One region of the Comamonas sp. CMM02 genome, then DNA from elsewhere that is predicted to be linked to it. Evidence: predicted binding sites of a transcription regulator. Region 1 holds the regulator's gene; the other holds the start of a gene.

What was found. Region 1 encodes FNR, which switches genes on or off when oxygen is low (the NO sensors DNR and NnrR bind a similar motif). Its sites were predicted from a motif close to TTGATNNNNATCAA; they were not measured.
Region 2: IB213_RS12285 (bacteriohemerythrin) is a predicted target of FNR. The motif match lies at 2,104-2,117, and genes of this name have one in related genera.

The regions. Positions count from the first base shown of each region.
Region 1 is NZ_JACUZW010000005.1:99,569-104,160, reverse strand. Features, by position in the region: gene ccoG (cytochrome c oxidase accessory protein CcoG) at 1-68, shown strand, start outside; gene IB213_RS15770 (FixH family protein) at 139-426, shown strand; gene IB213_RS15765 (hypothetical protein) at 613-864, shown strand; gene fnr (fumarate/nitrate reduction transcriptional regulator Fnr) at 975-1,700, opposite strand; gene hemN (oxygen-independent coproporphyrinogen III oxidase) at 1,937-3,316, shown strand; gene IB213_RS15750 (sulfite exporter TauE/SafE family protein) at 3,322-4,035, shown strand; gene IB213_RS15745 (cell division protein ZapA) at 4,260-4,592, opposite strand, start outside.
Region 2 is NZ_JACUZW010000003.1:595,604-600,195, forward strand. Features, by position in the region: gene IB213_RS12275 (hypothetical protein) at 1-711, opposite strand, end outside; partial or broken gene IB213_RS12280 (dihydrolipoyl dehydrogenase) at 915-1,254, opposite strand; gene IB213_RS12285 (bacteriohemerythrin) at 1,513-2,019, opposite strand; gene lpdA (dihydrolipoyl dehydrogenase) at 2,687-4,546, opposite strand; gene aceF (dihydrolipoyllysine-residue acetyltransferase) at 4,559-4,592, opposite strand, start outside.

The DNA.
Region 1 (4,592 bases):
TCGAGATTTCTGCGCAAAGTGGAAAAGGTCACGTACGAGAAAAGTCTGTTTTCTTGGTGCCCCGCTAAGAAAGTGTTATTTGCGGTGAGCAGGGCGCAAGCTCTGCACACCATGTCTAAAGATGAAAGAAAGTTTGGCATGTCTCAGAACGTAAAAAAACTGGAAACACGATCTGGCCCATGGTGGAAATATGGCCACGTGTGGCTGGTCTTGTCTGGACCGGCGATTGTGGTGGTGGCTGGTATTTTGACGGCGGTGATCGCTGCGCGTGGTGCTGATCCAATTGTCGATGCGGATTACTACCAAAAGGGTGTGAACATCAACGAACAGTTACGCAACCAGGACAAGAGCTATGCGCCAGCCAATGCGGTGCGCAATCACGCAGTAACACCGGATGCGGATTTGCCTGATTTAACGCCTAAATAATTTAAATTTACTGGTAAAGATAGCTGCTTGCGCTTATGTTGCAAGGGATTCAGGTATTAATGACTTTGAAATCCTTTGTTAATAAGCGCAAGCAGCTATCTTTTTTATTTGGTATTTGTCCCACGCTGATATTGAAAATACGGTGTGCACAATAAAAGCGTTAAACCAAACCACAAAGGAAGACATATGTTGGCACAACGCTGGATGTGGATTGCCTGGCCTGCTTTTTTGGCAGCAGGTGTGATGGAAATGCTGGTTTTTTCTGTGTTTGATCCTATGGATATGTCGTGGTGGGGGCAAAGTGTTGAGTTATCACGCAGCGCTGTCTATACGATTGCCTTCTTTATTTTCTGGGCAGTATTTTCAGTGGCGGGCTATTTGACAATGCTGCTGTCCATACCCGCAGCGAAGGTCAACGGAGAACCTTCCATATCCTGAGGGAGGTCCTCGATGTTTTCTATCGATGTCAGGTAGGGCAGCCATAAAAAAAGCCTCCCAAAGCGATAGCGTGGGAGGCTTTTGGGCTGGCTGAACCAGCCTGCAATTTCTTATTTATTGCTTTCGTGCTGGCTGTTCACCAGACGTTGCAATGCAGCCGTGTCCAGAATGCGGACGTGGCGTTGCTTGACTTCGACCATGCCTTCTTCCACAAACTTGGAGAAGGTGCGGCTCACTGTCTCCAGCTTGAGGCCCAGGTAGCTGCCGATTTCCTCGCGTGTCATGCGCAGCACCAGCTCTGACGAGGAAAAACCCCGAGCGTGAAGGCGCTGTACCAAGTTCAAAATAAATGCTGCCAAGCGTTCTTCAGCACGCATGCTGCCAAGCAGGAGCATGACGCCGTGCTCGCGCACAATTTCCCGGCTCATCACTTTGTGCACATGGGTTTGCAGGGCAGTCACTTCGCGCGAAATTTCCTCCAGCCCATCAAACGGCATGACGCAAACTTCCGCATCTTCTAGTGCGACGGCATCGCAAGTGTGGTGATCATTGACGATGCCATCCAGGCCGATGATCTCGCCTGCCATTTGAAAGCCCGTCACCTGATCCCGGCCATCTTCGGTTGCCACGCAAGTTTTGAAAAACCCCGTACGAATGGCATACAGCGACGTGAAGGCTTCTCCGTTGCGAAACAGCGTTGCTCCACGTTTGACTTTGCGGCGCGTTGCCACAATGTCATCAATGCGCTGCAACTGCTGCTCGCTCAGGCCCACGGGCATGCAGAGTTCGCGCAGATTGCAGTTGGAACAGGTTACTTTGATGGATGGTGGAGTCATGTACTCAAAAGCCCATATGTCTATGAGTAAGACGTAGGCTAGATGTTAAAAAAAATAGAAACGGAACTATCAGAGTGAAGAGCGCAGCCATGAATGATTTGAATCAAAGTGTGGCATTGGTTTTACGAATGATATGAATCAAATTGTGGCATTGCTTTTACATCGCCCCCTTGATTCAAGTCAAGGATAAACGTGGCTTATTGTTGCAAAGTAGGGGCAACAAGGAAAAAAGATTCATGACTGTAGTCACCCCCGAACTCTTGCGACGCTATGACGTGCCTGGTCCACGCTACACCTCTTACCCCACTGCTGACAGGTTTGTGGAGGCATTTGGTGATGATGACTATATCTTGGCGTTGAAGCAGCGCAAAGTGACCGCTGCGGCAAAGCAGCCAATGTCGCTCTACGTGCACATTCCTTTTTGTGAGTCCCTGTGCTACTACTGCGCCTGCAACAAGATTATTACCAAACACCATGAGCGTGCTGTCACCTACATGCGCTATTTGGAGCGCGAGGTGGATTTGCACCTGCAGCACTGTGGCCGTGGGCAAGTTGTCAGCCAGTTTCACGTCGGTGGGGGTACGCCCACTTTCCTTACGGATGAAGAGTTGCGCGAGCTGTGGCGCATGCTGGGTCAGCGTTTTGACTTTGATCCCGCTGGCGAATATTCGATTGAGGTAGATCCAAGGACGGTGACGCGTGAGCGCTTGGCGGTGCTCAAAGAGATCGGGTTTAACCGCCTGAGCTTTGGTGTTCAGGATTTTGATCCTGAGGTGCAAAAAGCGGTGCACCGTGAACAGCCTGCAGAGCAGGTGTTTGATCTGGTGGCAGCATCTCGTGAGCTGGGCTTTGAGTCGATCAATGTCGATTTGATTTACGGCTTACCCAAGCAGAATGCAGAGTCATTTGCCCGCACATTAAAGCAGGTTGCGGCGTTGCGCCCAGATCGTATTGCCCTGTATGCCTATGCACATTTGCCCGAGCGTTTCAAGCCGCAGCGCCGTATCTTGCAAGAAGACCTTCCTTCTGCGCCCGACAAAGTAAGCATGCTGTCTTCTTCCATCGAGAGCTTCATCGCTGCAGGCTATGTGTATGTGGGGATGGATCACTTCGCCTTGCCTGAAGATGCGCTGGCGATTGCTAAACGGCAAGGACGCCTGCACCGTAACTTCCAGGGCTATAGCACGCAACCGGATTGTGATTTGATCGCGCTGGGTGTGTCTGCAATTGGTCGTGTTGGGGCCACTTACAGCCAGAATGCGAAGACCTTGGAAGAGTATTACGACTTGCTCGATCAAGATCGTCTGCCCGTTGTTCGAGGTTTGGCGTTAACGCGAGACGACACCATTCGCCGGGCCGTAATCATGACCATCATGTGTCAAGGCGAAGTACTCTATGAATCCATTAACAGCGCTTGGCTGATCGATTTTAAAAAGTACTTTGCGACAGAGATTGAAGCTCTGGCCTCTCAGCAAGAAGAGGGTCTGGTTGAGATCGTGGACGACTGTATCAAGGTAACAGCCAAAGGCTGGTTCTTTGTTCGCGGAGTTGCCCTGGTGTTTGACCGTTATTTGCAAGCAGACCGCACCCGCGCAAGGTTCTCGCGGATCATCTGATCCTTATGGAATTTTCACTGGTCTGGACTGCATTTTTCATGGGGCTTGTTGGAGGACCTCATTGTCTTGCAATGTGCGCTGCCCCTTGCCATGCAGTCATACACGGGCATCACAAAGCCGTGCAAATGCACAGCATGCAGCAGAGCCATCCAGCGGCATTCAACTGGAGTGCCTTTCAATTTCATAGTGGACGCCTCGTAGGCTATGGCCTGCTGGGTGCGATTGCTGCATTGGCCATGGAGCAGATTGCATGGCTGTCTGATCGAACGTCTGCTTTGCATCCAGTGTGGGTGCTGATGCATCTGGCTATTTTGGCGTGGGGCCTGCTGATGCTGTTTCAGGGGCAGCAGCCTGTCTGGCTGGAACGCGCGGGCAGGGCGATGTGGAAAACCGTTCAACCGCTCCTGTCGATGCGCGGGGGTGTCCTTTTTGCGGGCATGGCTTGGACACTGCTGCCCTGTGGCCTGCTTTATTCCGCTATTTTGGTGGCAGCTCTCAGTGGCACCGCGCTGACGGGAGCGGCCAGCATGGTAGCTTTTGCTTGTGGCGGGGCGCTGTGGTTGATTGCTGCGCCTTATGCATGGCGCTGGCTGAGTGGGCGATTGAGCCTCTTGCGCTCTGGCTGGGGCGTGCGTGCAGCGGGGTTTATGCTGGTTGCTGTTTCTTTGTGGGCGCTGTGGATGGACTTGATTTATAAGCCATCAGTGTGGTGCCGCTAGATGGGCTGTCACTCAGCGAGAGTTTGCTGAAAAGCAGTGAAAGGTGTCTGCAAAGCCACCGAGCCCTCAACCTGAACCGGGGGTTCAGGTGGGCGAGAGCAGCCCAGCGTTGGGTTCGTCTAACGCGAGACGATCACGCTTGCTAGGCAATGTATCAAGCCCGTGCTCAATGAGCATTGGTTCAAGGCAATATAAAGCCCGGCGGTTTGCAGACAGGATCGATTTTACAGACTTTTTGATGCAGGCTGCACCAAGTCCATGTGCATGTCGTTGTCTAAGTTGGCACTAACCGTTTCCAGATCAGCACGGGGTGCAGATGCCACATTCTGCGACTCAGGATTCGCTGTTTCATCCAAATTTGCAGACGTTGTGCTGGCGGTTTCACTGTCCAGCACCTGGTTCAAACGTTGCAACAACTGATCTGCTACTGTGAGATCGTGGGCGGCCTGTAATTCCAGGCTGGTCAAGCGCTGCGCATCAATTTCTAAATCATTGCTTGGCATCGTGCCTTGCAGGGTTGCCAGCTGTTGCTGGAGAGCCTGAAGCTGATGGCGCAG
Region 2 (4,592 bases), on a different contig from region 1:
TACGAGCACATCATCAAGATCAATTTTCCCGGCAAATGAATCTAGAAAATTCTCTACTGATGGTGATTTTATTAAATCTATTTGATTCTTAACCCACAAAGAAATAGCATTAATATTTTCTCTAGGATTAAATTCTGTTATACGCCCTGTTCCGGAAATAGTTTTCAATTCACCTCCTTTTCTTAATTTTAAAAAATAAGGAATAGATCTACCAGCGCCATAAAGTGAAAGCAACCCATTCAAATTTGTTGCTTCGTACGCTTTGGCTCGCATTGCACTATCAGAAACCGTCATATTCCTAACAGCAAGTTTTTGAAATTCAACATTATTATCAAATTTTGAAGTAATTTCTTTACTTTCAACCAGATCAAAGTTTAATTCCAAAACATCATTTATATTTGAGCAACTTTTTTTAATTATCGACAAATATTCATCAATTTCAATTACAAGAATAAAGGCGTAAATAACATCATAAAAATCACCTTCCAGGAAATAAACAGGCCTATTTATTTCAAAAACTCTAGCAGAATAAATAAATTCAAAAGATTGATCATTCTCCCCCAAAACTCTAAAAACATCTAAAACAAAACTATCCTTGTTTATTGCCCCATCACTAGCACCATTAATAATATCCTTAACAAACTCTTCCTTAAAAACAGATTTCTTTCGATAAAACTGAGCACTTCTAGTTAGATTCAATCTTTCTGGCACAGCTTCCCCCAAATTTATTAAAAATAAAATTATAGTAAGCCTGTTACATTTTTTAAAGTGAAAATTGCATTAAAAAATAAAGTCCAACCATCAAATCACGAGTATCTCTTTGCAAATAAATAGCTTTCTGCTATCAAATTTACAATAAAAATCAGAATTTATAGCTGCCTTTTGCTTATCAAGCACTTTCTAGAAATTGCTAATCACTCCCTGGGCGTCGGCACATCTGTCCAAAACTCGTGCAGCACTTCCGCCGCCATGCCGATGCTTTGACCCAGTGTGGGGTGCGGATGGATGGTCTTGTCAACAGCGAAGGTGTCTGCGCCCATCTCAATGGCCAAAGCAATCTCGCCAATCGCGCCCGGCCATTGCCGTGGGCTTCCGGTGAATCGTCAAACAGCAGTTGGATGAAGCCTTCGTCGCAGCCATTGGCGATGGCGCACTGCCCGAGGCGGCCCAAGGGAACAGCCCCTTCTTGACCTTGATACCTTTCCCCTTGACCTGGTCTTCGGTCAGGCTCATCCATGCCACTTCGGGGTCGGTTGCGCCTGCAATGTGCGTGCGTAGGATGTGCTGATCGATTGACTGCAGATAGTCAGCCAGCGTCTACACGGGTTTGTCACAAGCTGCCAAGCAGCAAACAATGTATTTTTGAATAATAATTAACAATACATTCAAACCATTGAGGTCAAATAAATCACCACTGCATTTTTATATCAAAAAGATTTAAATATCAGTTCAATAATATTGCTATGAAGTTGCAATGGCACTTAACAAGTATTAATTATTTGATAACTTGGTTCAAGAAAATATTCTTGCCAAAAATCCTTTGCGTTTGTGCTTTTCCTCCAACTCTTTCACGATCTCCTCTTTCATTTTCTGCTCGGTCGTTTTAGTGTTCTTGTTTCGCATGCGCTGGTACGCCTTGACGGTATCCACGTAGCCACGGTCTTCATTGCGAATGTGGTTAAACAACCAGCGCGACAGCATGCCGTGCAGCTCGTTGGCGACATCCTCGCCTGCTTCGAAGCGCTGCTGTATTTCAGTGACCCGGCGTATAAACAGCTCATGCACGCGCTTGTGAGGCCCTGAAAACATGTACCCTGCTTCTTCAATCATGGCCTCTTCAAAAGCAAAATGTGAAAGGGTGTAGTCCACGGTCTCTGCAATCACGACTCCCAGCAATTTTCGGTCAGGTGTTTCGCGCAATGCGTAGAGTCGATTGATGTAATCAGCAATACGCCTGTGCTGTCTATCAATTTCTTCAATACCAATATTGAGGGCAGGAACCCAATTTAAAATAGCCATAAACTCACCTCCTCATTTATCGCTTTTCATCTTAGATTCCGGACAACATTTTTCAAAGCAATATGCCTTTAATATTATTTACGTATGATTTAAGTCAAAACGCACATAAATTATATGTAATACATGTTTCCAGACATTGCTACGCATTGCATATTCTTTACTATAGCTTCTAAAAGTAAAATTATTTACCATTATTATTAGTTACGTAATATGAAAATATTTACATATTAACGGACAAGTATCTGCTGTTTTAAGCCATAGAGACTGACTGAAAAGTGACCTATGCCCGCTCCGCAGCAGTAGCTGGCCTGCGCAGCACAACCCAAAGCTCTTGCACATAATTTGCAATTAATGCTTTCAAACTCAGAAAAATTAATCGACTACACCGCCGTAGCATTGGGTCAGATTTTCAGGTCACATTGGCAGTAATCGCAGCCTGCACTTAACTCAAAGCGTCTGTAATCACCCCATGGGTTTAGAGCAGCAAACACAAGCTTTGATACGTCGTTGTTTTGCTTGCAGTACTTAAGTACTGCTTTCGGCTTCACACCTGCGTCTCAACCGTTAACCTTCGTTTTACTGGATGGTGTTAGCAGCTCTTAAACAATAAAAAAGGCAACCCGAAGGTTGCCTTTTTGCGTTGCAAGCACTTTTTAGAAAGCGCTAATTACTTGCGTGCGGGTGGTACATCGGTACAAGAGCCATGCGCCACTTCTGCCGCCATGCCAATGCTTTCGCCCAGCGTGGGGTGCGGGTGGATGGTCTTGCCGATATCGACAGTGTCTGCACCCATCTCAATGGCCAGTGCAATTTCACCAATCATGTCGCCAGCGTGCGTGCCGACCATGCCGCCGCCCAAGATGCGGCCATGGCCGTGGGCTTCGGGTGAATCATCAAACAGCAGCTTGGTAAAGCCTTCGTCGCGGCCATTGGCAATGGCACGGCCCGAGGCTGCCCAGGGGAACAGGCCCTTTTTGACCTTGATGCCTTGCGCCTTGGCCTGGTCTTCGGTCAGGCCCACCCATGCCACTTCGGGGTCGGTGTAGGCCACGCTTGGAATCACGCGGGCATTGAAAGCGGCGGCTGCCAGCTCTTTGTTCCCCTGCAATTCACCAGCGATGACTTCAGCGGCCACGTGCGCTTCGTGCACGGCCTTGTGCGCCAGCATGGGCTGGCCCACGATGTCGCCAATGGCAAAGATGTGCGGCACGTTGGTGCGCATCTGGATGTCAACGTCGATAAAGCCACGGTCGGTGACGGCTACGCCGGCAGCGTCTGCGCCAATCTTCTTGCCATTGGGTGTGCGGCCCACGGCTTGCAAGACGAGGTCGTAGGTTTGTGGCTCAGGCACGGTGATGCCGTCTTTGGCTGGCGCGAACGACACCTTGATGCCTTCGGGCGTGGCTTCGGCACCCACGGTCTTGGTGTTGACCATGATGTTGTCAAAGCGTGGCGCGTTCATCTTTTGCCAGACCTTGACCAGATCGCGGTCAGCGCCTTGCATGAGGCCGTCCATCATTTCCACCACATCCAGGCGTGCGCCCAGTGTGCTGTAGACGGTGCCCATTTCCAGACCGATGATGCCGCCACCCAGGATCAGCATGCGCTTGGGCACTTCCTTGAGCGCCAGTGCGCCGGTGGAATCGACCACGCGAGGGTCCTTGGGCATGAAAGGCAGGTGCACGGCTTGCGAGCCTGCAGCAATGATGGCGTTCTTGAATTGAATGACCTTCTTGCTGCCGGTTTGCGCTTGCTTGTCGCCTTCGGTTTCGGCCACTTCAATGTGGTGCGAGCCCACAAAAGTACCGACACCGCGCACGACGGTGACCTTGCGCATCTTGGCCATCTGGGCCAGACCGCCAGTCAGCTTGCTGATGACCTTGTCTTTGTGGCCACGCAGGGTGTCAATCGACACCTCAGGCGCGCCAAACTTGACACCTGCAACTTCAAGGTGCTTGACCTCGTCGATCACAGCCGCCACGTGCAGCAGCGCCTTGGAGGGGATGCAACCCACGTTCAGGCACACGCCGCCCAGCGTTTTGTAACGCTCAACCAGCACCACCTTCAGGCCCAGATCAGCTGCGCGGAAGGCTGCGGAGTAGCCACCGGGGCCACCGCCGAGCACGACCACATCAGCGTCCAGATCCACAGAGCCGCTGTAGCTGGAAGCTGCCGGGGCAGCAACAGGTGCTGCTGGCGCTGCAACAGTGCTGGGCTGTGCAGCTGGTGCGCTGGGTGCAGCAGCCGGCGCTGGTGCGGCTGCAGGGGCAGCAGCTTGCTCAGCGCCCTGTGCGGCTTCCAGCGTCAGCACCACGGAGCCTTCGGCGATTTTGTCGCCGATCTTGACCGCAATGGACTTGACCACGCCAGCGTGGCTGGAGGGGATTTCCATGGAGGCCTTGTCAGACTCCACAGTGATGAGCGACTGGTCCACGGTGACGGTGTCACCGGGCTGCACCAGCAGCTCGATCACGCCGACTTCGGCGAAGTCGCCAATGTCGGGCACTTTGATATCGATGATTGCCATGTGCAGCGCTCCTTACAGCAAGATGCGGCGGTAGTCCGCCAGCACA